Regions from separate parts of the Aeromonas sp. CU5 genome, predicted to be linked through region 3. Evidence: predicted binding sites of a transcription regulator. Region 3 holds the regulator's gene; each other region holds the start of a gene.
What was found. Region 3 encodes sigma-54, which starts transcription at its own class of promoters, with help from an activator protein. Its sites were predicted from a motif close to TGGCACNGTTTTNGCTT; they were not measured.

Region 1 (8,241 bases), 1.4 Mb from region 3:
GTTGGCTATATTCTTGCAAACTTTGTACCTGTTTTTCAAAATCTGCTTGGTTCTGTCCCCGCGGGGGATCAACATTTTTTGAATCTTGATTCTTCCGCAGTGCAATACCAGGATCCTCCACTGAGCCAGGAAGCAGTTGAGCGGCCACTTGGCCGCTCTTGTCACTTAGCTGTAAGGAAGCGCCATTGGCAGATGACAGATTACTGAGTTCAGTTGTCATCTTACTTCTCCCATCTCAATCAGCCAGACTACCCATTGTTACCCAAGCAGAGATAGTGCCGACTGCGGCCGCTGATTAGCTTGCGCCAGGACACTCGACGCTGCCTGCTGCAGAATGTTCTGCTTGGTCATATTGGCGGTCTCGGTGGCAAAGTCCGCATCACGAATACGAGAGCGAGCCGCTGATACGTTCTCCGAGATATTGGCCTGGTTGCGAATGGTCGAATCCAACCGATTCTGCACTGCGCCCAGCTCGGCACGCTTGCCATCGACGACTCCCAACATAGCATCCGCTGCAGCCATAACACTTTGGGCATCACTCTGGGTACCAATCTTGATACCGCCAGAGCCGCCACCAGTGAAAATAAGGGATACTGCAACCGTTGTCACTATACTCCCCGCTGGACCGGTGATGGCACTAATCGAGGTTCCCGCAGCTACAGCAATGCCAGAGATACTGAAGCCATCGGTCTGAGACAGACTGAAACCGATAGTCTGATACGCATCCGCACCGACTTGAAAGCTGCCACCGAAGGTCCCATCCAACAGTTTGGTACCCGCAAAAGTGGTGTCTTTGGAGATCCGGTTAATCTCAGACCCCAACTGATCCACTTCCTTTTGCAGGGCCTCACGATCCTTGGTAGAGTTTGAGCCATTAGATGATTGCTGAGCCAAAGTACGCATGCGCTGCAACATGCCAGTCACTTCATCCATCGCCCCTTCTGCTGTTTGCGCCAGTGAAATGCCATCGTTGGCATTACGGTTACCTTGATCCAGCCCGTTAACCTGAGAGGTCAAACGGTTGGAAATCTGCAGACCTGCGGCATCATCCTTGGCGCTGTTGATACGCAGGCCAGATGCCAAGCGGGTATATGAGGTATCCAAGGACTTGCCGGTATTCATCAAGTTACGCTGGGCGTTCAATGATGAAACGTTGGTATTGATAAACATGGCCATAATTTATTCTCCCGAAGAACATGCGACTGCGGGTTGCGCCGCCAAAGCGACGTCCCACCGTTAGAAGAGCAGGTTGAACATGCCTGTCTCTTCTGGCGGGTGTCTGTTTGAACGAACAGGCCACCCGCAGTAGTGCAAACGTTGGATTCCGAACACCCCTCGATTGCTTCAATTTATTTAACGGCCGCAGGACGACAAACTTTAGGAAAATCCTTGCCGAAAGCGGCAATTTTTATCCGGCAAGCGGCAAATGACAACGTTCAAAAGAGGCACCACATTATGCTCGGTCGGCATGGTGGTGTATTCGCAGGGCAAGATAGTCTTGGCACGTTTTGTGCTGAATCAAGAAGGAGTGACGTCAATTTGACGACACAATAAAAAGAGGCCGGTAAACCGGCCTAAAGTTGAGCATATGCTCAGGAGAATATGACCAAGGGTGACAGAACTGAACATCTGGACAACCCTTGGCATCACTAGTAGAGAATGTATTCTCTCCCGATAGAACAGAGTGCTAACCCGAACACCCCTTTGTTCCATCTCTTGACCAGGGCGGCCTGAACAACCGCCCTGTTTTCTTTTGTTAGCCCTGCAACAGTTGGAGTGCGGCCTGCGGGCGCTGGTTGGCTTGCGACAGAACGCTAGATGCAGCCTGCTGCAGAATGTTCTGCTTGGTCATATTGGCGGTCTCGGTGGCAAAGTCCGCATCACGAATACGAGAGCGAGCCGCTGATACGTTCTCCGAGATATTGGCCTGGTTGCGAATGGTCGAATCCAACCGATTCTGCACTGCGCCCAGCTCGGCACGCTTGCCATCGACGACTCCCAACATAGCATCCGCTGCAGCCATAACACTTTGGGCATCACTCTGGGTACCAATCTTGATACCGCCAGAGCCGCCACCAGTGAAAATAAGGGATACTGCAACCGTTGTCACTATACTCCCCGCTGGACCGGTGATGGCACTAATCGAGGTTCCCGCAGCTACAGCAATGCCAGAGATACTGAAGCCATCGGTCTGAGACAGACTGAAACCGATAGTCTGATACGCATCCGCACCGACTTGAAAGCTGCCACCGAAGGTCCCATCCAACAGTTTGGTACCCGCAAACGTCGTCGCACTGGAAACACGGTTGATCTCGGCACCGAGTTGATCCACCTCTTTTTGCAAGGCTTCTCGATCCTTGGTAGAGTTGGAGCCGTTTGCTGATTGTTGTGCCAGTGTGCGCATGCGCTGCAACATACCGGTCACTTCATCCATGGCCCCTTCGGCAGTCTGGGCCAGGGAGATGCCATCGTTAGCGTTACGGTTACCTTGGTCCAGACCATTGATCTGGGAGGTCAGACGGTTGGATATTTGCAGACCTGCGGCGTCATCCTTGGCGCTGTTGATGCGCAGGCCAGATGCCAAGCGAGTATACGAAGTATCCAATGATTTGGTCGAGTTTGTCATATTACGCTGAGCGTTGAGTGACGAAACGTTAGTGTTGATATACATGGCCATGACTATTCTCCTAAGCTATTAAAATTACTCTTCTATTTGCTCAGGCTTTATTATTTTCTGTGCCCGATGCGTCTTATTTAACGGCTCGTTTTTGGATGTCTTTAGCATTTTTTTCAACGCTTCATCGCATTAACGCCGCTTACCTTATATATCGGCGGGTCAGGGGGAAACTTAAGGAAAAAAACGGGCCAAAACACGCGATAGCAGCAACGTCCTGAACCCCGCCAACGGCGGGGGCAAGCGGGCACACACGAGACTCTCCCGGTTCGGGCAGCGAGAAAAAATCACGGCCGACTCTCAATTTTGTCGAGCACAGTTGGCGATTGGGCTCGCCAGCCCCTAAAATCGCGGCCCCATCAACAATTTGGCGTGAGTTGTTCTCCATGCAGACACTGGTTGAGCAGATTGTTTACATCAGCGACATGTTTGGTACTGCGGTATTCGCGTTTTCAGGGGTATTGGTGGCTGGCCGGCTCAGAATGGACGGGTTTGGCGTCATGGTTTTGGCGGCGGTCACCGCCATCGGCGGCGGCACTATCCGTGACATGATCCTGGGGGCAACCCCCGTGTTCTGGGTACGCGATCCGCTCTATATCTGGGTCGTCATCGCGACGGCGCTGATCGGTATGTGGATGGTCAAACTGCCCCGCAGGATGCCCTGGTATGTGCTGCCAGTAGCAGATGCCTTCGGACTGGCCCTCTTTACCGTGATTGGCGCCCAGAAGGCCCTCAACTTCGGCACCCCGGGGCTGATTGCCGTGATCATGGGCACCATGACCGGGGTAGCCGGCGGCATGATCCGCGATGTGCTGGCGCGAGAAGTGCCCATGGTGCTGCAAAAAGAGATCTATGCCACCGCCTGTATCCTTGGCGGCATTCTCTATACCCTGGCGCTGGAGGCGAATATGGACAGGGTAACCGCCATGCTCATCTGCATGACAGCCGTGTTTGGCCTGCGGGTTGCCGCTATCTACTGGCACCTGTCGCTGCCAACCTTCTCGCTGCAACGCAATTGAGAGCAGGCCCACAGCGCCATCATGTCGCTGTGGGCCTTGCGTTGAACCAAATCGGCTTTTCTGTTGTCATAGAAACAGTCGTTGTTAGCCGGAACTTCTCATGCGCAAAATCGGTATGCTTACCACTCTTATCCTGGCGAACGTGACAGTAGCCCACGCCGAAGCACAAGCGGTATTTGGACGCCTGGCCTCGGCGCCGGTGCAGCAGTTCAACCAGCAGATACGTCAGGCCAGCCATCAACAGCAGCACTGGGTCAATGACTACCGTGAGGTAGCACTACGATTCGTTGGCCATGGCGACATACCCAGTCGCATCCACGCCCAGCAGCTGGACAATGATCTGGTGCTCTCGGTCGCCCTCAATGGCAGCAAGAGCGACATGATCTACATCCTGACCCTCTATCGCAACGACAACCTGTGGCAGATGCGGGAGGCGGAAATGGGCTGGCGTTGCCAGGGGCAAGACTCCTTCACCCCGGTCCCCTGCCCCTGATGGTCATGGCTGACTCTGTGAAATAAAAAAATCCGGCACAGTGGCCGGATTTTTTATTGGAGGTGAAAGCACGCTTACGGGCGGTACACCTTGACGTTGTCAAAGCCCTTCTCTTTCAGATAGAGCGCCTGCAGCTTGCTCATCACGCCGCGATCGCAATAGAGCAGATAGGTCATCTCTTTGGGCAGATCGCCAAAGGCGGTGGCCAGCTTGAAGAAGGGGAGGTGCAGCACTTCACGACCTTCCACCACCAGCGGCTTCTCGTCGTGTTCGTCGGCAGAGCGGATATCCAGGATCACCTCGTCAGCGCCCAGCACTTGAGTGGTTTCGACCTCTTGCACTTCCGCGGCTGTCTCTTCACCGATACGGCGGATATCGAGGTAACGGGCCTCGGAGACCACCTTGTCCAGAATGGCGAAGTCGAAGTTGGCCTCTTCTGCTTCAATGCGGGAGAGCTCGGCTTTCACGGTCGGCTTCTTGGAGATGACGCCGCAATACTCCGGCATGGTCTCGGCAAACTCCAGAGTGCCGATGCGGCGCGCTTCGCTGATGATATCCGGCTTGTCCCAAGTGATGAGCGGGCGCAGGATCACCTTGTCGATCACCCGATCGATGACGTTGAGGTTGGTCAGCGTCTGGCTGGAGACCTGACCCACGCACTCGCCGGTCACCAGTGCCGGGATCTGGAAGTAGTCGGCAACCTGACCTGCGGCACGCATCATCATTCGCTTGAGCACTACGCCCATCTGACCGTTATCCACTTTTTCGAGGATCTCGGCCACCACAGGTTCAAAGTCGATGGCGGTGAAACGCACCTTGTGGGAGGCGCCAAACTTGTTCCACAGGTAATAGGCGACCTGCTTGACCCCGATCTCGTGGGCAGCACCACCCAGATTGAAGAAGCAGTAGTGCACCCGGCAGCCGCGTTTGATGAACTGGTAGGAGGCGACACCGGAGTCGAAACCACCGGAGAGCAAGCTCAGTACATCTTCCTGAGTGGCCATAGGGAAACCGCCCATGCCGTGGTGCACCGCACTGATGATGTAGAGCTCGTCATTTTCCACTTCCAGATTGACCTGGATGTCCGGCTTTTTCAGGCGCACCCCAGCGGTTTCACAATGCTGGTTGAGGCCACCGCCCACATAACGCTCCAGCTCCAGCGAGCTAAAGTCGTGTTTGCCGACACGGCGGGCACGGACGCAGAAGGTCTTGCCTTTCAGGCGATCGCCCCAGACGGCGCGGGTCTGTTCGAAGATGTCGTGCAGGTCGGTAAAGTTGCTCAGTTTCACTTCGAGGAAGTACTGAATGCCAGGGATACAGGCTAGGGTCTCGAGATACTGGGCGTGGAACTGATCGTTGCGGGAGCTCACTACCAGCTTGTCCCAATCCATCCGTACGCGGGCATCCTCGTCGAAGCGACGCAACACGTTGCGAATGTTGCCCTGCAACATCTTGGTGAAGCGCTGGCGAACTGATTTGCTCTTGATGGTGATTTCCGGGAACAGCTTGATAATGAACTTCATGGTTTTGACTCGGGTGGCCTTGATTTAAGGGCGCGGATTATATCAGAACTTTGTGGCAAGCGGCTACTGAATGAGCGCTTGCTCACATTACGCCATGCAATGTTTGCCGCCCGCCCGCAATCTTGCGTATATTCCCGAGCCTGCGCCTCGCCAGATTTTTGACAACAGACTGATCCGATGAAGACCTATATCTACTACCCCGGCATGGAGGTACGCGACGAGCGTTGGCTCAAATTTGCCCTGCTCTATCTGGAGCGACTCGCCTTCGTCTTCACCGTCAGTGAAAAAAGTGGCCTCACCGCCTTGTTGGGCACGCTTGAAGATCAGACCGATCTGCTGGCCGAACGTCCGGATCCCGCCTTCTTCGCAGCCATCACCCCTCAGCTAGAGAACCAGATCAGTGGCCTTGTTGCCCCCGATTTCGTGCGCCACAAGGTGTTTGGCAACAAGGAGCTGATTGATCGCTGGCGCCAGCGTGCCAACCATGACTGCTTCTGCCCGGCTCAGGCCGGACTGGAGCGACTGCACGGTTTTTGCCTGACCCACGGCTTTGCGACCCGGGATGAGGGGGGGATCAAAATGGCGCGGCGCTTTGCCAACCTGCTCTCCATGCGCCTCGCCCGTGAGTGGGCACTCGCCAATGACGGGGCGCTCATTACCGATCACGACTATCTCGACCGCCTGCTTCACCTGCTGGAATCCCGCTACCACAACCGGGGTGGTCAGGATTGCTTCCACCTCGAGATCCCGTTGCAAGTGCCCACTCACTTGGCCGACATTCCGTTTGCAGCGCTGATTGCCCTGCGCGGGCGCAGCGGCTTTCGCCAGCAACTGGCCGAATTTCATCAGGCCCTCGACCATCTGCTCGCCATGCTGGGTAGCGGCTATGCCGACCCGGCGGTTCTGACCCGCTTCGAGCAAGCCCAGCAAGGTCTCAATCAACTGCTGGGGCCCGAGACCCTCAGCATGCCGCTCACCACGCTGGTCAGCACCAGCCTGCCCGCCATGGCGATGATCCATCAGTTAAAGGCAAGTCATCCCGACAGCAATCTCATCTTCCATCCCATCAAGAAGAGCCACTTTCACCAGCGTAAGAGCCAGCATTTCTTCACCCGGCTCGGCCATCTGCGCCAACCGGGCTGAATCGGCGGAATTAAAAAGGGGTTGGCATCTGCCAACCCCTCTCGTTATCTGCGGCCTACCAATCTTTATTTGCGGCCTACCAGTCATCACCACGGTGATTGGCCCGCTCTTGAGCCTGCCTACGGGCCTCCATCGCGTTGTCGCGGCGGATACCCTCACTGGTACAGGCAAACTGTTTCTCGTAACAGCGTACAAAGCTTTCTGAGCCAGGCTCGAAAGGTGAATAGAACCCGGTACGTTCGGGAGAAACATGGTGATCACCATGATTGGTAGTGGCACAGCCCGAACTCATCAGCACCAGCAAGGGACACAAAACACGTAGCAAAAGGGAACTCCCGATTGGATTTGAATGAGCTCGTAATTATTCATGAATTAATTCACCCAATCAAATATTGATGCATTTCAAAGGCTTATTTACATTCACCTCAATGGCTGTCGGCAAAACGCTCAACGGGTGATGGTGCCGGCCTCACTGTCAGGATCCACCACGCGAAACTCGATACGATCGCTGTTGCCCGCCTCGTCCACCACCACCAGCTGATAGCGTCCCGCCACACTCAGCACCTGATCCCCGTCCCAGCGCAGCCGCTGACCGTTGAGAAACCAGAACGGCTTGCCGACACCGCCCAGCACCTTGGGCTGCAACCGGTAGCGCTGACTGCGGATAAGATTGCCCTCCCCCAGCGCCACGATGCGGATCGGGGCCTGCAGTTCGGCGCTCTGCCTTTCACCTTTACAACCGCTTGCCAGCAGCGCCTGTCTGCGCTCGCCGGGCGCCCGCCATGGTTCCAGTGACAGCGGCCAGAGCGCCCGAAAGCCGGATTGCGCCGCATCCTGACAGCGGGCCAGGGTCGGCTTGCCTTCGGCAGTCAGTGCAACTTGGCGCAGCGGCGAGGGCCCATCCATGGGGTCTGGCAAGGTGGGGGGATCCCGCGCCTCCAGCAACCAGGCGCTCTGGCGTTGCAGACAGGCCTCAGGCAGGGTCGCGCTTGCCTTGCGCCCCAGCGGCCAGCAGATCTCGGCCTCGCTTACCGTGTTGGGCTGCACCGGCAAGGGGCTGTTGTCGGCCAGCCGCGAGTAGACAGAGAGCAGCAGCGGCACTGCCGCACTCTGGCCGTAAAAACCCGGCAAGGGGGTGCCGTCGGGGCGCCCCAACCAGACGCCGATGGTCCAACGACCGGAGACCCCCATCGCCCAGCTGTCGCGATAGCCGTAGCTGGTGCCGGTCTTCCAGGCCAGTCGGTTGACCCGACCGGTCGCCTCGCTGGCAAAGGGCTGATCCGCCCGTCCCTGGGCGCTCAATATCTGCCAGATGATCCAGGCCGCCCCCGGGCTCAGTAAGGGGCGGGGCACCGCCTGTTGCCCCGCCAGCCAGACCGGCATCGCCAC
Region 2 (8,241 bases), 810 kb from region 3:
GAACTTTGCTGCGCTTTGACCGTGGCCATCTGCCCTTTCAGCAACTTGTCCATATTTTTGCGTTCATTGGCCACCATTTGCATCGCAATAGAGGCGGGATCGACCTGCATATATCAGCTCCTAAAAAAAATACTGCAACACCTGCATGTTGGAAAAACCAGCTCTCGCCTTTCCAACCGGCAGGCTAACGATAAAACAGGCTGCCACCTGTCGCGGTGGCAGCCCATCATCTATTAACGCAACAGCCCGGTGACCATGCCGGTCATTTCATTGGACTTGGTCAGTACAGACATGCCCGCCTGCATCAACATCTGGTTCTTGGTCATGTTGGTGCTTTCGGTAGCGAAGTCGGCATCCATGATGCGACCCTTGGCGATATCGGTGTTCTCTTTCATGTTGGAAAGGTTGTTTACGGTGTGCTCCAGGCGGTTAATATTGGCACCCAAGGAGGAGCGGACGCTGGTGATATCCTGCATAAACGCTTCCATCTTGCCCATCGCAACCTGAGCAGACTTCTGATCGGTCAGACCGTTTTCCAAAATGCCCGCATCAAGGCCAGTACCAGCATCAATCGCATCTTTGGTTACTGCTTTCAGACCAGTGTCATATGCTGTTTGTGCAGCCACAAGGTCAGCAGCTTTAGTTGCATCACCGGGAGCACCTGCTGCTGCAACTTTCGCGTCTTTCAACGTTTTAGCTGCACCAGCAGAGTCATCTTTGTAGGTTTTGATCGCATCCAGTTTGGTTTTATCTGCAGCGCTCACAGGGGCACCGCCCACCACTTTCTTCAGCGCATCGCCGATATCCAGATTAAGGCGCTCGGTGTCGGAGCCACCAATCTGGAAGGTCACTTCACCCTTGGCAAATTTACCGCCGGTCTTGTCCAGCAGGTTTTCGCCACCGAAGGTGGTGTTGCCAGCGATGTTCTTCAGCTCTTTGGTCAGCTCGCCAAATTCGGCGTTCATGGCGGAGATATCTTTGTCGCTGCTGGTACCGTTGGCGGCCTGGGTAGCCAGATCCTTCATACGCTGAACGATATTGGTCATCTCGTCCATGGCGCCTTCGGCAGTCTGCATCATGGAGATGGCATCCTGGGCGTTGCGCATGCCCACTTTCTGGCTGTTGGACTGGGATTGCAGACGGGTAGCAATCTGCAGACCGGCGGCATCGTCAGCGGCAGAGTTGATGCGCAGACCGGTACCCAAACGCTGCATGGCGGTGCTGGCCAACTTGTTGGTGGAGGTCAGCTGGTTTTGGGTGACCATGTTGGCGAAGTTGGTGTGAATAGACAGACTCATTTTCGTTTCCTCGAAATAGATGCTGCCACTGGCAGCTTTTAACGTGACCCCACAAGAGAGCGACCAAGCGCGAAAAAATATTAAATACGCGCGCTATTTGGCGCTGGCTGAACGAGCAGATCACGGTTGTAAAAAAGGCCATCGTTGCGATGGCCTTTTCCGGGGGGGGGGATTAGCGCAACAGCCCGGTGACCATGCCGGTCATTTCGTTGGACTTGGTCAGTACAGACATGCCCGCCTGCATCAACATCTGGTTCTTGGTCATGTTGGTGCTTTCGGTAGCGAAGTCGGCATCCATGATGCGGCCCTTGGCGATATCGGTGTTCTCTTTCATATTGGAGAGGTTGTTAACGGTGTGCTCCAGGCGGTTGATATTGGCACCCAGAGAGGAGCGGACGCTGGTGATATCCTGCATAAACTCTTCCATCTTGCCCATCGCAACCTGAGCACTTTCTTGATCGGTAATGCCATTGGCCAAAACCTGGGAATCCAAACCGCTACCGACTTTGGCGGCAGCTTTAGTCAAAGGTTTAAGGCCATCATCGAAGGCTTTTTGGAGAGGATCTACTGCATTCTGCGCAGTAACGATTGCATCTTTTTCCGCTTGGGTCGCACTACCAGCCAAAGCTTTTTCTTTATCATCAACAATCTTCTGCTTATCAGCAACAGTCTGCTTGGCATCAGCCAGCTTCTTAGCTGCGGAACCGGCTGTAGCATCAGTTTTGTAATCATCCACTGCTTTAACAAGAGCTTGGTCTGCAGCAGATAGTGTTGTACCACCAACAACTTTCTTCAGCGCATCACCAATATCTAGACCAAGGCGCTCGGTGTCGGAACCGCCGATCTGGAAGGTCACCTCACCCTTGGCAAATTTGCCACCGGTCTTGTCCAGCAGATTTTCGCCACCGAAGGTAGTATTACCAGCGATGTTCTGCAGCTCTTTGGTCAGCTCGCCAAATTCAGCGTTCATGGCGGCGATATCTTTGTCGCTGCTGGTGCCGTTGGCGGCCTGGGTGGCCAGATCCTTCATGCGCTGAACGATATTGGTCATCTCGTCCATGGCGCCTTCCGCAGTCTGCATCATGGAGATGGCATCCTGGGCGTTACGCATACCGACTTTCTGGCTGTTGGACTGGGATTGCAGACGGGTGGCAATCTGCAGACCGGCTGCATCGTCAGCGGCAGAGTTGATGCGCAGACCAGTACCCAGACGCTGCATGGCAGTGCTGGCCATTTTGTTGGTAGAGGTCAGTTGGTTTTGGGTCACCATGTTGGCGAAGTTGGTGTGAATTGACAGACTCATTTTCGTTTCCTCGAAATGGATGCTGCCGCTGGCAGCGCTTGGGTAGACCCCCCTAGAAAACGACCATAGCCACGTGAAAATTAAATCTTTTTTCTGTTGCTGATGGTTATTTCTGCACTGTCACTCACCCAGCAAACAATTCGCCTCACTCCCACCCAGACGCACCGCCCACTGACCAGATTACCAATAAAAAAACCGCGCGAGACAAGTCGGGCGGTTTCCTAGTATCGAACACTCTAAACGTGATCAGGTCAATAAGGCGACCACTCCCTGACGGGTGACGTTGGCCTGTGCAAGCAAACCAGACATGGTTCCCATATACCCCCCTTGCGACAACCGTGCAGAGAGCGAAGATTGCAGTTGTGCCAACTCATCTTGCTGCAAGCTCTGGCTACGCGCCTTGACCTTGTCCAGCTGCAACACCATCTTCTGGCGAAACTGCTTCAGTTCGCGCACCGAGTGTTCGATCTCCCCCAGCACGCGTTTCAGTCGCTGTTGTTCCTGACGGATCTCACCCTTGGTGATCCCCTCGGCCATGCGGGTTAGCTGTCCGGATTTGGGCTTGAATTGCACCGGGATCGGGTTGCCGGCGGGGATACGGATCCCTTCACCACGAACCAGTACGGGCTCTTCCAGTTTACGGCGATGGGGGTCAGCGACGGACAACTCCAGCTTGCCCAGTTCATTTAACCTCGCCTGGATATGTTCTTTGCGCAGCACCTGATCGAGTCTGGCAACGACTTCTCCATCCCGGGCACCAGCCGGAAGTGTCACTTCCACTGCACTGTTGCTCTGGGGAAAGGAGAAAACCAGCCGTTCGGTGCTATTTTTGGCACTGAGCAGGTCCAGATGTTCGGCTGTGAACTGGGTGCGCATCTCCTGGGATGACGCAAGGAGTCTGGGCTTGAGCTCGGAGGTTAAGGGGCCTCTTGGTTGAGTCACCTTCTCTTCCAGCATTTTCAAGCGATTAGCCACATCATTGGTAGCCAGCTCTCGCTGGCCCAATTGCCGCTCCAGCCGCTTCAGTTCGCCCCAGACCTGATTAAGCGCCTGCTCCCCTGCCTGAGCATGAGCAATGCGCTGCTGGGCAGCACCGACCAGTGCCCATCTATCCATCCGGATGATATTGGGGTGGCGTTCGCCTTGTTTTTTGGCAACCTGGGGATGAGCCTGCGAGGTCTGCCGGCCTTGCAACTTGGGCTTTGCCTGCGGCTCTGCAACGCTTCCAAGACGGGTTTGCTGGACCTGCATCATGACTCCTTCGCTCGTTACGGCATGTAGTTGAACAAGCTCAGGCCATTAACCTTGGCAAAAGCTTGTTGCTGCACCTGTAATGCCATCAGGACGTGGGCCTGTCGGGTCGCCGCCTCGGCATAATCCAGCGACTCTATCTGGTTACTGACTTCCTTGCTATAGACACCTTTCTCGGCATGACTCTCATCAATCTGATCGAGCAGATTGATCCGGGCGCCAATAGTGCTCACCGCCTGACTGATATTATCTTGCAGCGCCTGACTGCGACCGAGCATAGCCCGGGCTTGATCGGCAGCATCAGGTGCCGCGGCATTAATTGCCGTCACCATGCTATCGAGTCGCTTGAAAAAATCGTCCGGCTGCAGAAACAGCTTATCGGCAGTCTGGTTCAAGCCAATTGTTACGCCTTTGGCAATGCCGACTTCCCGAATCAGAGCATCACCCTTGTACGTGTAACTACCGAAATCAGCCGCCGCCGGGTCCGTCACCTTGACAAGCGCCGTCTGATCCACCTTGCTACCGCTAAACAGGCTGGAGCCGCTTTCGTTACGCGCATTGGCCAAATCCAGCAGACCATCCTTGATAATGACAACTTCGCTGGCGACCGCCTTGCGATCAACATCCGACAGGGAGCCAGTAGCCGCCGTCTGGGTCAACTCACGCAACCGCATCAACATGTTGGTCATGGTATCGAGCTGCAACTCCCCTTGGGAGAGCTGGCTCTTGGCATTGGCAATATTCTTCTGATACTGCGCCATCGCAGCTTGCTCTTTCTGCAACCCCAATAGCTGCACACTAGCCACAGGATCATCTGATGGCTGAAGAATGCGTTTTTGAGTCGAAATCTGGCGATCCAGCCGGGCATAATCCCCGAAACCATGTTGCAAATTGTCGAGCATGCTGAGCTGGATTTGATTGGTACTTATCCGCATGGTTATTACTCTCAGAACATGTTCAGAATGGAGTTGAAGAGCTGCTCGGAGGTACTGATCACCTTGGCGTTTGCCTGATACGCCTTGGTATACGCCATGATCTTCACCCCTTCCTCATCAGTGTTTACACCGCTAACACTACTCAGCTTGGCCGCCATCTGTTTTTCCATATTAGCATCGGCCTGCATGGTCGCCTTGGCCTGACCACTCTGTACCGCCATCTTGCCCAGCAACGCACTGAATGCGTTGTACTGGCTATCTTTGATGGTCAGCAGATCCTGCAAGTTGCGGTTGTCCCCCTTGCCACCCCCTGCCTGGGCAAAGGCAAGATCGCTACCGGAAAAACCAGCGGCAACTCGCAGCGAACCAGAGGGGTTAAGAGGGTCGTAAGAGAACAGCGGCTTGCCCGCCGCACCATTCAGATCAAGTCCGGTCGCTTGCTTGGCATTGAAGTCATCAGCCAGCTTTTTGGCTATCTGATCCAGCTCACTGCGTAACGGACGCAGCACGGTAGCGCGATAATCCATTACGCCAGCCAATGAACCACCGTGCAATTTGGGCACTTCAAACGTCTGGCCACCAAATGCGAGGCTGAGTTTATCGCCAGCAAGAGTCAGGGTGCTGCTGCTGCTACCCAGAACCAACGGCTGTCCTTGCGGCAGGCTGAGGGCAAAAGAGCCATCGCTTTGACGATTTACCCTCACCTCCATATAGGTTGAAAGCTCGCGCACAACCTGTTCGCGACTGTCTTCCAGCGCCGCGGTATTGACCGCTTTGGCAGTCTGATCGCCAATTTGTACGTTCAGCTCAGCAAGCTGTGTCAAGTAGCTGTTAACTTGGGAAACAGTGCTGTTCAGCTGATCATCGATCTGCTTCTCCTGGGTCACCATGCTCTCGTCAAGCTGGGTAAACCGGTTGGCGAGCGCCCCAGCCGAGCTGACGATCTGGCTGCGTTGTGCCGGAGTTTCCGGGCTATCTAGCGCCGCGCTGAGTGAGGCAAAAAAGCTGTCTAGCCCTTTCGCAATATTCATGGACTCACTGCCCAGCAATTGCTCGGTAGTATTGATGTATTGATGAAAAGCATAGGAAGAACCGGTGGCCGAACGGCTACGCCAATGCTGGGTAACAAGATAGTCATCCGTTACCCTGCGCACCCCTGTCACCTCGACACCAGCACCATTATCCAATCGCCCGAAACCGGACAGACTGCCCATCATGGCTTCCTGGCGGCTATACCCGATGGTATTGACGTTCGCGATATTCTGGGCGGTCAGGTTCAATGCAATCTGGGCTGCATTTAATCCGCTGGCGCCGATATTGAGCAGTGACATCAGTCAACCTTCTTCATTTTTGCCGAGTTGAGAGGCTGGCTGAATGCAGCCAGGGTCTGCTGTTCTGAAGCGACCGCCACGTCCGGATTCTTTAATGAAGGGGCCAGCTGGTTGACCATCTGCTCCCGCAGTCCGATACCGCCCCGCTTGACCATGCTCATCGCCAGTTGGCTGTCATACATGTCGCGATAAAGGGATTGCCCCTTGATGATCTTGTCATCTTCATCCTGCAGAGCATCGGTAGCCGATCGCATATGCTTGAGCACGGTTTGCAGAAAGCTGACTTCAAACTGACCAGCTGCCGCATCCAGTGCCGCACGCTGATCCGGGTTGTTTTTGATTTGCTGCAATTCATTGAGATCCTGATAAAAACCAGGATCCGAGCTAATTCTGGTCATGAGAGTCCTTAAATAACCACCAGCTCACCCTCAAGGGCACCAGCCTCATTGAGCGCTTGCAAGATGGCCATGACATCATCGGGCGTTGCCCCGAGAGAGTTGACAGCCTTGACGATCACTTCCAAAGAGGTGCCATCCGGCCAGACAAACATATTGTTCCGTTCCCGATCGACCTGGATCTTGGAATTGGGCGTCGTGGTGGTCTGCCCATTGGAGAAGGCATTGGGCTGACTGACGGTTTGGCTCTCGCCAATCGTCACCGTCAGGCTACCGTGGCTAACGGCAGCCTTGTGCACTTTGACTCCCTGCCCCATCACCACGGTACCGGTTCGACTGTTGAAGACCACTTTCGGTCGCTCCTGGCCCGGATCGACCTTGATATCCTCCAGCAGGGCCATAAAAGCGATACGCTGGCTCTCATCTCTGGGCGCTGCAATCTGGATACGGCCTGCGCTTACCGCTCTGGCGACCGGCCCCAACTGGTGATTGATCGCTCGCTCAACATTGCGCGCGGTCTTGAAGTTGGGTTGGTGCAAATTGAGGGTCACTTCCGGCTTTTCGGCAAAATTGCTCACCACCTCTCGCTCAATGGTGGCGCCGTTGGGGATAATCCCGGCCGTCGGCACGTTGATAGTGACCGATGATCCGGATTGCCCTTCCGCCTTCACCCCGGCGACAACCAGATTGCCCTGCGCCACGGCATAGACTTCACCGTCGATACCACGCAGGGGTGTCAGCAGCAACGAACCGCCACGCAGGCTCTTGGCATCACCGATAGAGGTCACGGTAACGTCAAGCAACTGCCCTTTGCCTGCCAGCGCGGGCAGTGTGGCCTGGACTGAGACGGCCGCCACGTTCTTGAGCTTGGGATCGAGATCGTCAGGCAACTGCACGCCAAACTGCTTGAGCATGTTGGCCATCGATTGACCGGTAAATTTGACCTGGCTCTTGTCACCGGTACCAGAGAGACCAACCACCAGACCATAGCCAACCAGCTGGTTGGTTCTCAGCCCCTGCACATCGGCAATATCCAGCAAGGCTCGCTTGGTCGGTGCTGCGGCCTGACTAACCCAGGGCAGGCAGAGACACAGCAGGGCGATAAACCATCTGTTCATGTGAATCCTCAAAATGGCGCAAACGCCGAGCTAAAGAAGCGGCCCAGCCACCCCATCTGGTTGCTGTCGGCGAGGGCACCGCGACCGGCATAGGTAATGCGGGCATCGGCGATGCGCTGGGACGAGATACGGTTGCTCTGGTCAATATCCTCGACCCGTACCATGCCGCCCAACCGGATGTACTCATCCCCCTGATTGAGGCGGATCCACTTCTCACCGCGGATCCCCAGTACGCCATTGGGCATCACTTCCGCGACAGTGACAGTGATGGAACCAGCCAGAGTATTTTGCTGACTGGAAGTTGCGCCACCATCAAAATCCCGATCGGCACTGAGGGAGGCCCCCAAATCGGTGTATTGTTTACCACCAATAGTGGGGGTGGGTACATTCATGCTGCTGTTCTTGCTCATGCTGGTATTGGCTTTCTTGCTCGACTGGGTACGCTCTTCCAGCACCACGGTCAGAATGTCACCAATCCGATAAGCTCGCCGATCCTGAAACAGGGTCATCATATAGTTGCCACGATAGAGGCTACCATCTTCTCCCTGTGCAGCCGCTGCGACCTTGGGCCGGGAAGGTGCCCACTTTTCATCGCCAGGCTCGGGCGCCT
Region 3 (8,241 bases):
GCAACGAACATGACCGCACCCCGGATCGCGGCATTCCCGGGGTCAATGGTCGTCCAGCCGATGTGCCGCGGGAGTATGTCTACAGCGATACCAGCCGCGACTTCATCGATGACGTGGCGCAATCCACCCGCTCCCGCCTCTCTTGGGATATCAACGATCAGTGGCAGTTGCGCCAGCAGCTCGGTTACTCCACCCTCGACAGCCAGTTTGACAACACCTATGTCACCAGCGTCAAAGGGGATCTGGTGACCCGCTCCCGCTGGCAGCAGGATCTGAAAGCGAAGAACCTGATCAGCAACACCGAGGCCGAAGGTCTGTTCCAGACCGGCCCGGTGGAACATCGCCTACTGGTCGGCTTCGAGCAGAACTGGCAGGAGCGCACACCCAAGCTCTACCAGAACGCCACCGCCATCCCGTCCGGCAACCTCTACGATCCGGGCTCACTGCCCACCTACAATGGCGCCATGAAGCTCTCCAGCGATGCCAAACACAAGGTGCGCGGCAATGGCCTCTATCTGCAAGATCAGCTCAGCCTGGGTGACTGGCATCTGGTGGGCGGGCTGCGCCGTGACGACTTCACCGTCACCAGTCGCCGCTACGACCTCAACAAGGAGGAGAGCGTCTCGGTCAACAGCCTGAGCCCGCGCCTCGGTCTGGTGTGGAATCCCCTCGAGGATCACGCCTTCTACACCTCCTACAGCAAGACCTTCACTCCGGTGGGCGGCGAGCTGATCGGCATCACCCCGGGCGACAAGAATAACGGGCTGGAACCCCAGCACACCCGCCTCTACGAAGGAGGTGTGAAGAGTGACTGGCTGAATGGCAAGCTGGCGACCACTCTCTCCCTCTATCGACTGGAGATGTACAACAAGCGCACCAAGGATCCGCTGGATCCCACTAAGGTGATCCTCACTGGCCTGCAGCGCACCGAGGGGGTCGAGCTGAGCGCCCGCGCCGAGCTGACCGACGAGCTCTACCTGCGTGGCGGCTTCGCCATTCAGGATGCGGAACAGGTCAAGGCGGATGCGGATCTGCAGGGCAAGCGCCCAATGAACGTCTCCCGCCAGAATGGCCAGCTCTATCTCGGCTACCAGAGTGGCGAGCAGGGCTGGTTCGGTGAAACCGGCGTGACGGCGGTGGGCGATCGCTTCGCCGACAACGCCAACACCACCACACTGCCCGGTTACGCCCGCTTCGATGCTCGCGCCGGTTATCGCTGGCAGCAGTGGGAAGCCCAGTTGAGCGCCGAGAACCTGACCGATCACGAGTACTTCGTCAGCGCCACCAGTGCCAACCAGATCATGCCGGGCACGCCCCGTCAGCTGAGCCTGACCGGTACCTACCGCTTCTGATCTCTGTGACAACCACCCCGACTGGCCAGCCCCTGCTGGCCAGTTTTTTATGAAGCCCCCCTCTTCATACCAAGGGGAACCGTCACCGCTACACCATGTTGTCGCACCTTGGCCACCAGCCCCGTGCTCAGTTCATTTCGTTAAATTCTGCGATAAATATCACAATTTCACACAATGCTGACCCCGCTGTGGCCCCCGGAGTCGGCGCCTGTCGGGCGTTGCTCGGCCACTCACAAACGCTGGTGAATGGGCTGATCTCCCCCACCAGCACGCCGGGTATGGTGACCCGCCCCCTCAGCACCCAGCAGCCGGACGGCATTGTTCCTATCGATTCCGCCATCGCCCCGCTCAAGGACATGGGCGGCAGCTCGGTCAAGTTATTCCCCATGGGCGGGCTTGCCTGTCGCGACGAGTATCAGGCGATGGCCGAGGCCAGTGCGCGCCACGGTTTCTGGCTGGATCCCACTCTGGAAAGCTTCGAGGAGATAGTGCTGATCGCACTGGGTGCAGGGGTTCAGAAGGTGCTCCCCCACGTCTATAGCTCCATTATCGACAGCGAAAGCGGCCAAACCCGAACCAACGATGTGCGTACCCTGCTGGATATGGTAAAGCAGCGGTTGTCTGACTAAGTAGGGGAAAGCTGATATGCAGCCAGCAGATGACGAGATCGCTGGCCTCGCCATCCAGACCTAGGCACGTCTGATTGCAGACAGTCCGGGGTTGAGCCCGGCCATGGCGGCGGCGAGCGAACAACTGGTCGAACATCTGCTCTGCTACATCCATCAGCAAGGCCGACTACGAAGAAGCTATGGGTCTCTACGACCTGTTTCTGGCCTTCATGAACGAAAAAGCCAGCAAAAACCTGCTGGCTTGTCGGGACTTTGCCAGCTTCAAAGCGCTGGCTCGTACTGGCTCATAATATGGAACGGGAAGTGATTACTCCTCGTTAAAGCCGGAGGTAAACAACTCCACCACCGCAGCCAGGGCTTCCTCCTCTTCGGGGCCCTCAACTTGTACTTCCACCTGTCGCCCCTGGGCAGAATCCAGCATCAGCAGGCCGATGATGCTGTCAGCATCGGCTTCGACACCATCTTCATTGCGCAGCAGGACGTGGGCATCGAAACCCTGCACCAGCTCGAACAGCATCATGGCTGGTCTGGCGTGAATGCCCAGCTTGTTTTTCACTTCAACCGAGGCGGAAACAGTCATCGGGTCGTCCTATTGGTCCATCAGGATTGGGGCGCACTCTTGTCGAGTGTGCGGTGCCGGATCTGCACGTTCTTGCCGAGCAAACGGAAGGCGCTGGCCAGCCGTTCTGCGATAAAGACCGAGCGGTGCTGACCACCGGTACAGCCGATACCGACTGTGAGATAGCTGCGATTGTTACGCTCCAGATGGGGCAACCAGGTCACCAGCATATGCTCGATCTGCTGGGTGAACAGCATCACGTCGGCCTGCGCCGAGAGGTAGTTGGCGACCGGCTCATCCTTGCCGGTAAACGGCTTGAGCTCGGGGACCCAGTGCGGATTGGGCAAAAAACGGGCATCGAACACGAAATCCGCGTCCTTGGGAATGCCGTACTTGAAACCAAACGACTCGAACACCAGCACCAGCTCGTTCTCTTTCTTGCCGAGCACCCGGGTCTTGATGAGCTCGCTCAGGTCATGAATGCTGAGGGTGGTGGTATCGATGCGCAGATCCGCTGTCGAGGAGATGGGCGCCAGCAAATTGGTCTCTTCACGGATCGCCTCATCCAGCGACAACTTGTTACGCGACAAGGGGTGCAAGCGGCGGCTCTCGCCATAACGCTTGAGCAAGGTGCCATTGTCGGCATCAAAGAAGAAGCTGGAGAACGTGACTCGCCCTTCATTGCGCACCTGCGCCAACAGGTTTTCCAGCTTATCCGGATCGCTTGGCAGGTTGCGCACGTCGATGCTGACCGCCAGCTTGTCATACTGGCTTTCGACCGAGACAATCAGCTGGGGCAGCAAGTTAACCGGCAGGTTATCCACACAGTAGTAACCCAGATCTTCCAGCACACGCAGGGCTACCGTTTTACCGGAGCCCGAACGTCCACTTACCACGATTAACTGCATCTTGTTCCCTCACGCCAAAACAGGTGGGTCATTCCAAGCCTGAGTATCAGGCCGAGGTCATGATCTGATAGAGCTCTTCATCGCTGGTTGCCTGACGCAGCTGGCGACAGACCGCCTTGTCACCCAGCTTGGAGGCCATCAGAGAAAGGGTCTTGAGATGCTGCTTGCACTCGCTTTCAGGCACCAGCAAGGCAAACAACAGGTCTACCGGTTGGTTGTCGATGGCATCAAAAGGGATGGGATCAGCAAAGGTCATCAGAATCGCGGTTGGCGGGAATGCATCATCAATACGACCGTGGGGAATCGCAATACCGGCACCGATCCCGGTACTGCCCATTTTTTCGCGGGCCAACAAGCATTCGAACAGCGCCTGACGGGAGGTGCCAAGGCGTTCGGCGGCCAACTCGCTGATGATTTCGAGGGCGCGTTTCTTGCTGGTACAAGGGACTGCACTTTTGGTGCAGTCCCGACTCAATATGTGTTCAAGTTGCATAGTTATTTTTTATTTAACTTATCTTTGTGCTTGATGATCTGCCTGTCCAGCTTGTCGAGCAAGGTGTCTATCGCAGCATACATATCAGCATGCTCAGAGGTAGCAAACACTTCGCCGCCACTGACATGCAATTTAGCTTCCGCTATCTGGTTCAGTTTTTCCACACTAAGCACCACATGAACGTTATTAATGTGGTCAAAGTGACGCTCGAGTTTGGCAAATTTGTTACTCACGTATTCACGCAGAGCTTCGGTGATCTCGACATGGTGTCCGGTCAGGTTAATTTGCATAACATCATCCTTTTGTTTTGCCTAAACCAGGCGTTTACGCTGATTGGAAGGTGCGATAAACAAGGATTCGCGATACTTAGCGATCGTGCGTCTCGCCACCATAATACCCTGTTCGGCCAGCAAATCCGCGATCTTGCTATCACTTAACGGCTTGGCAGGATTCTCTGCCGTGACCAGCTTCTTGATGAGCGCGCGAATTGCGGTCGATGAGCACTCTCCTCCTCCTTCGGTGTTCACATGGCTGGAGAAAAAAAACTTCAGTTCAAATATGCCCCTTGGGGTATGCATGTATTTCTGGGTTGTCACCCGGGAAATGGTCGATTCATGCATCTCCACCGCTTCGGCGATGTCGTTGAGCACCATCGGCTTCATCGCCTCTTCACCATACTCGAAAAAGCCCTGTTGTTGCTCGACAATACAACAGGCTACTTTCAGCAGGGTATCATTGCGACTCTCGAGGCTCTTGATGAACCATTTGGCTTCTTGCAGATGGGAGCGAATAAATTGGGTATCCGTGCCACTGCGCGCATTGCGGGCCATGGCAGCATAGGTCTCGTTGACCCGGATACGCGGGGAAGAATCAGGATTTAGCTCAACGACCCACTTGCTACCCTTCTTGACCACAGAGACATCGGGGATCACATACTGGGAGTCACTCTGGATGATGCCATTGCCGGGGCGCGGCTCCAGCAGCTGGATCAGATCCAGCACCGACTTGAGGTCGCTCTCTTTGAGTTTGGTCTTGCGCGCCAGGGTTCGGTAGTCACGATTACCGAGCAGATCCATATGTTCGAGGAGCACCTCCTTGGCCTCGTTGAGCCAGGGAGTCTGCGGGTCATACTGCCCCAGCTGGATCAACAAACACTCCTGCACCGAACGGGCAGCGATGCCGACCGGATCGAAATGCTGCACCCGCTTGAGCACAGCTTCGACCTCATCAAGCTCGACCTCCAGCGCATCGCTACTGACCGCTTGCAAGATATCCTCCAGCTCAACGGTCAAATAGCCGGACTCGTCGATAGCATCGATGATAGCGAGGGCGATGGCAGCATCCACATCGCTGAACGGGGTGAGCCGCATTTGCCACAACAGATAATCCTGCAGGTTTTCGGTAGTCTCGCCCTGATAAACGCTATCTTCCCCATCGTGGATAGGGCCAGCGCTCTGGGCGGTCCCGGCAGAGTAGACTTCATCCCAAGTGGTATCTACCGGCAACTCGTCCGGCATCTGCTCCTGCGCCATGGCATCGCTGGAATCCAGCTGGCTGGCGTCAACAGGCTCTTCCGGGCTGGTCTCTTGTACTTCACTCTCTTCCTGCTCCAGCAGGGGGTTGTTCTCGAGCGCTTGCTGAATTTCCTGCTGAAGTTCCAAAGTGGAGAGCTGGAGCAGACGAATCGCTTGTTGTAATTGCGGCGTCATGGTCAGGGACTGACCGAGACGCAACTGTAATGTCGGCTTCATCTACGTCGGGATATCCTTATGTTCAGCGAGGCATTCGTCAAAGAGAATGAAGGCATGCCCCCTTACTATAGACTGAATTGATCGCCCAAATAGACGCGCTTGACCTGTTCATCGGCGAGGATGTCTGCCGGTGCACCTTCGGCAATCATCTTGCCGTGGCTGACGATATAGGCCTTCTCACATACGTCCAGAGTCTCTCTGACGTTGTGGTCGGTAATCAAGACGCCAAGGCCTCTATCTTTCAGATGCTGAATGATCTTCTTGATGTCTATCACAGAAATCGGGTCAACCCCGGCAAAGGGTTCATCCAGCAGAATAAAACGCGGTTCTGCCGCCAGCGCGCGGGCGATCTCGACACGACGGCGCTCACCGCCAGAGAGGCTCTGACCCAGGTTGTCGCGAATGTGGGTGATGTTAAACTCTTCCAGCAGTTGCTGAACCTTGTCCTCACGCTCCTCGCGGCTCAACCCCTTGCGGGTCTGCATCACCCCCATCAGGTTGTCGAACACCGACAGGCGGCGGAAAATAGAGGCCTCCTGCGGCAGATAGCCGATGCCATTGCGAGCCCGCACATGCATCGGCTGCAGGCTGATATCCTGATCGTCGATAGTGATGATACCGGCATCCCGCTGCACCAGTCCCACGATCATGTAGAAGGAGGTGGTCTTGCCCGCCCCATTGGGGCCCAGCAGGCCGACAATCTGGCCGGTGCCCACTTCCAGGCTAACGTCGCTGACCACCATGCGACGTTTGTAGCTTTTTTGCAGCCCAACTGCTTTTAACACTGCCATGGCTTATTTTCCCTGCTTCTTCTGGTCGGCGGGTTTGTCGAAGTTCTCTACCTGATCCGGCAGGAACTCGGTCCTCACTCGCTGGGTCGGGTTCTTGCTCTCGGCAGTCATTTTTTGTTTGTCGATGTCATAACGGATCAGGTCGCCAGTGACCAGACTATCTTCCTGCTTGAGCTGACCGTTGCCGGTAATAGTGACCAGCCGGTTTTTCAGCTCGTAACGAATGCTATTGCCATGAGCATTGACCGGCTTGCCGTTATCCATGATCTGGAAGAAGGTCGCTGGCTTGCCGTAGGCAGTCATCACCTCGGCCCCTTTCTCACCGGAACGGGTCACCACCACCTTGTCGGCATGGATCTTGATGGTGCCCTGAGTGATGATGACATTCTGTTCAAAGGTGATGCGATTATCCTGCATCTCGGCCACCTGTTTGACGGCATCGACATAGACCTTCTCGGCAAAGTCGGACTCTTTGGCAGTCACAGCACCACACAACAACAGGGCTGCGAGAGCCAGATTAGCGTTTTTCATTGAAATAGATGGCATGACCTTGATCCAGTAACTCAAAATATTTGCGGTCCAGATGGCCCTTGAGGCCAACCCCTTGGGTCTGGAAATCCCGACCCAGAATATTTACTTCCCGGTTGCTGCGCACATCCTGCGTCACCAGATCCAGCTCCAGATAGGGCGTATCGAGCGTGGAGATGAAGCTAGTTGGCAGTAGCCCATCCAGATGCACCTTATCCCGCAGGATCACGTTGTCACCGGTGTTGAGCACGCCGGTTTCGGCAGTGATCTTCCACTCGGCACTCCCCTGCTCGTCATACATATAGACCACCGGCTGGTCGAAGGTCGCCTGCTCGAGCAGCTGGTAATACTCTGCGTAGTCAGACTCCAATCGCTCGGTACGTTTACCATTCACGTCAAAACGGGTGGTCACCAGATTCCTGGCGACAAAATCCGGCTGATAATTTTCGATTTTGACGGCGCTCTCCGGCACCAGCTCCACCTTGCCCAACTGCCAGGCGACCAGCGCCACCAGCAGCAATAAGGCAAACAACAAGGTCTGTCTGCTCATACCGATGCCTCGGGCAGGTCATCGGCCAACCCCTGCGCTTGCAGGATCAGGTCGCACACCTCGCGCACCGCGCCCATGCCACCGCCAAGGCGAGTCACCATATCAGCACGGCTCAGCACCAGCGGATGAGCATCCGCCACCGCGATGCCAAGGCCACAGGCGGCCATCACCGGCAGATCTATGGTGTCATCTCCCATATAGGCAGCCTGTTCCGGGCTAAGCCCCAGCTTGGCCAGCAGCGCTTCGAAGTGAGGCAGCTTTTTATCAGCTCCCTGCACCACGTGAGCCACACCCAGGCTTTTCATCCGATCGCTGACAATACGAGAGTTGCGCCCGGTAATGATGGCGATCTCGATCCCGGCATTGAGCAACGCCCGCATGCCCGCACCATCGCGGGTGCAGAAGGTTTTCAGCTCTTCGCCGTTGTTTCCCATGTAGATGAGGCCGTTGGAGAGCACCCCATCCACATCGCACACCAGCAGGCGGATTTGCGCCGCCTTGTCGTACTGGCTGCGCGTCACCGGACCATAGAGGGTCGGTACGTTTTGCATCAAATTACTCCGGCTTTCAGCAGGTCGTGCATGTTGAAGGCACCGAGCGGGCGCTTCTCTTCATCCACCACCAGCAATCCGTTAATCTTGCGGGTTTCCATCAGTTTGACGGCTTCAGCCGCCATCATC

Region 1: the regulator sigma-54 is predicted to act here: its motif matches at 2,852-2,868, upstream of CK911_RS04445 (flagellin).
Region 2: the regulator sigma-54 is predicted to act here: its motif matches at 2,788-2,804, upstream of CK911_RS21520 (flagellin).

What each region holds. Positions count from the first base shown of each region.
Region 1 covers NZ_CP023817.1:975,015-983,255, reverse strand. Annotated here, with positions in the region: gene CK911_RS04455 (flagellar protein FlaG) at 1-220, opposite strand, end outside; gene CK911_RS04450 (flagellin) at 259-1,176, opposite strand; gene CK911_RS04445 (flagellin) at 1,757-2,677, opposite strand; gene CK911_RS04440 (trimeric intracellular cation channel family protein) at 3,061-3,693, shown strand; gene CK911_RS04435 (hypothetical protein) at 3,794-4,186, shown strand; gene thiI (tRNA uracil 4-sulfurtransferase ThiI) at 4,261-5,709, opposite strand; gene CK911_RS04425 (hypothetical protein) at 5,887-6,852, shown strand; gene pbpC (penicillin-binding protein 1C) at 7,300-8,241, opposite strand, start outside.
Region 2 covers NZ_CP023817.1:3,357,580-3,365,820, forward strand. Annotated here, with positions in the region: gene lafB (lateral flagellar capping protein LafB) at 1-110, opposite strand, end outside; gene CK911_RS21515 (flagellin) at 234-1,298, opposite strand; gene CK911_RS21520 (flagellin) at 1,471-2,601, opposite strand; gene CK911_RS14990 (hypothetical protein) at 2,848-3,855, opposite strand; gene lfgL (lateral flagellar hook-associated protein LfgL) at 3,870-4,787, opposite strand; gene lfgK (lateral flagellar hook-associated protein LfgK) at 4,799-6,118, opposite strand; gene CK911_RS15005 (rod-binding protein) at 6,118-6,516, opposite strand; gene fgIL (lateral flagellar basal body P-ring FlgIL) at 6,525-7,631, opposite strand; gene flgH (flagellar basal body L-ring protein FlgH) at 7,640-8,241, opposite strand, start outside.
Region 3 covers NZ_CP023817.1:4,162,814-4,171,054, reverse strand. Annotated here, with positions in the region: gene CK911_RS18880 (TonB-dependent siderophore receptor) at 1-1,352, shown strand, start outside; partial or broken gene CK911_RS18875 (KDGP aldolase) at 1,550-1,981, shown strand; gene npr (PTS phosphocarrier protein NPr) at 2,289-2,561, opposite strand; gene rapZ (RNase adapter RapZ) at 2,582-3,448, opposite strand; gene ptsN (PTS IIA-like nitrogen regulatory protein PtsN) at 3,495-3,941, opposite strand; gene hpf (ribosome hibernation promoting factor) at 3,944-4,231, opposite strand; gene CK911_RS18850 (RNA polymerase factor sigma-54) at 4,253-5,692, opposite strand; gene lptB (LPS export ABC transporter ATP-binding protein) at 5,758-6,483, opposite strand; gene lptA (lipopolysaccharide transport periplasmic protein LptA) at 6,487-7,014, opposite strand; gene lptC (LPS export ABC transporter periplasmic protein LptC) at 7,001-7,561, opposite strand; gene kdsC (3-deoxy-manno-octulosonate-8-phosphatase KdsC) at 7,558-8,112, opposite strand; gene CK911_RS18825 (KpsF/GutQ family sugar-phosphate isomerase) at 8,112-8,241, opposite strand, start outside.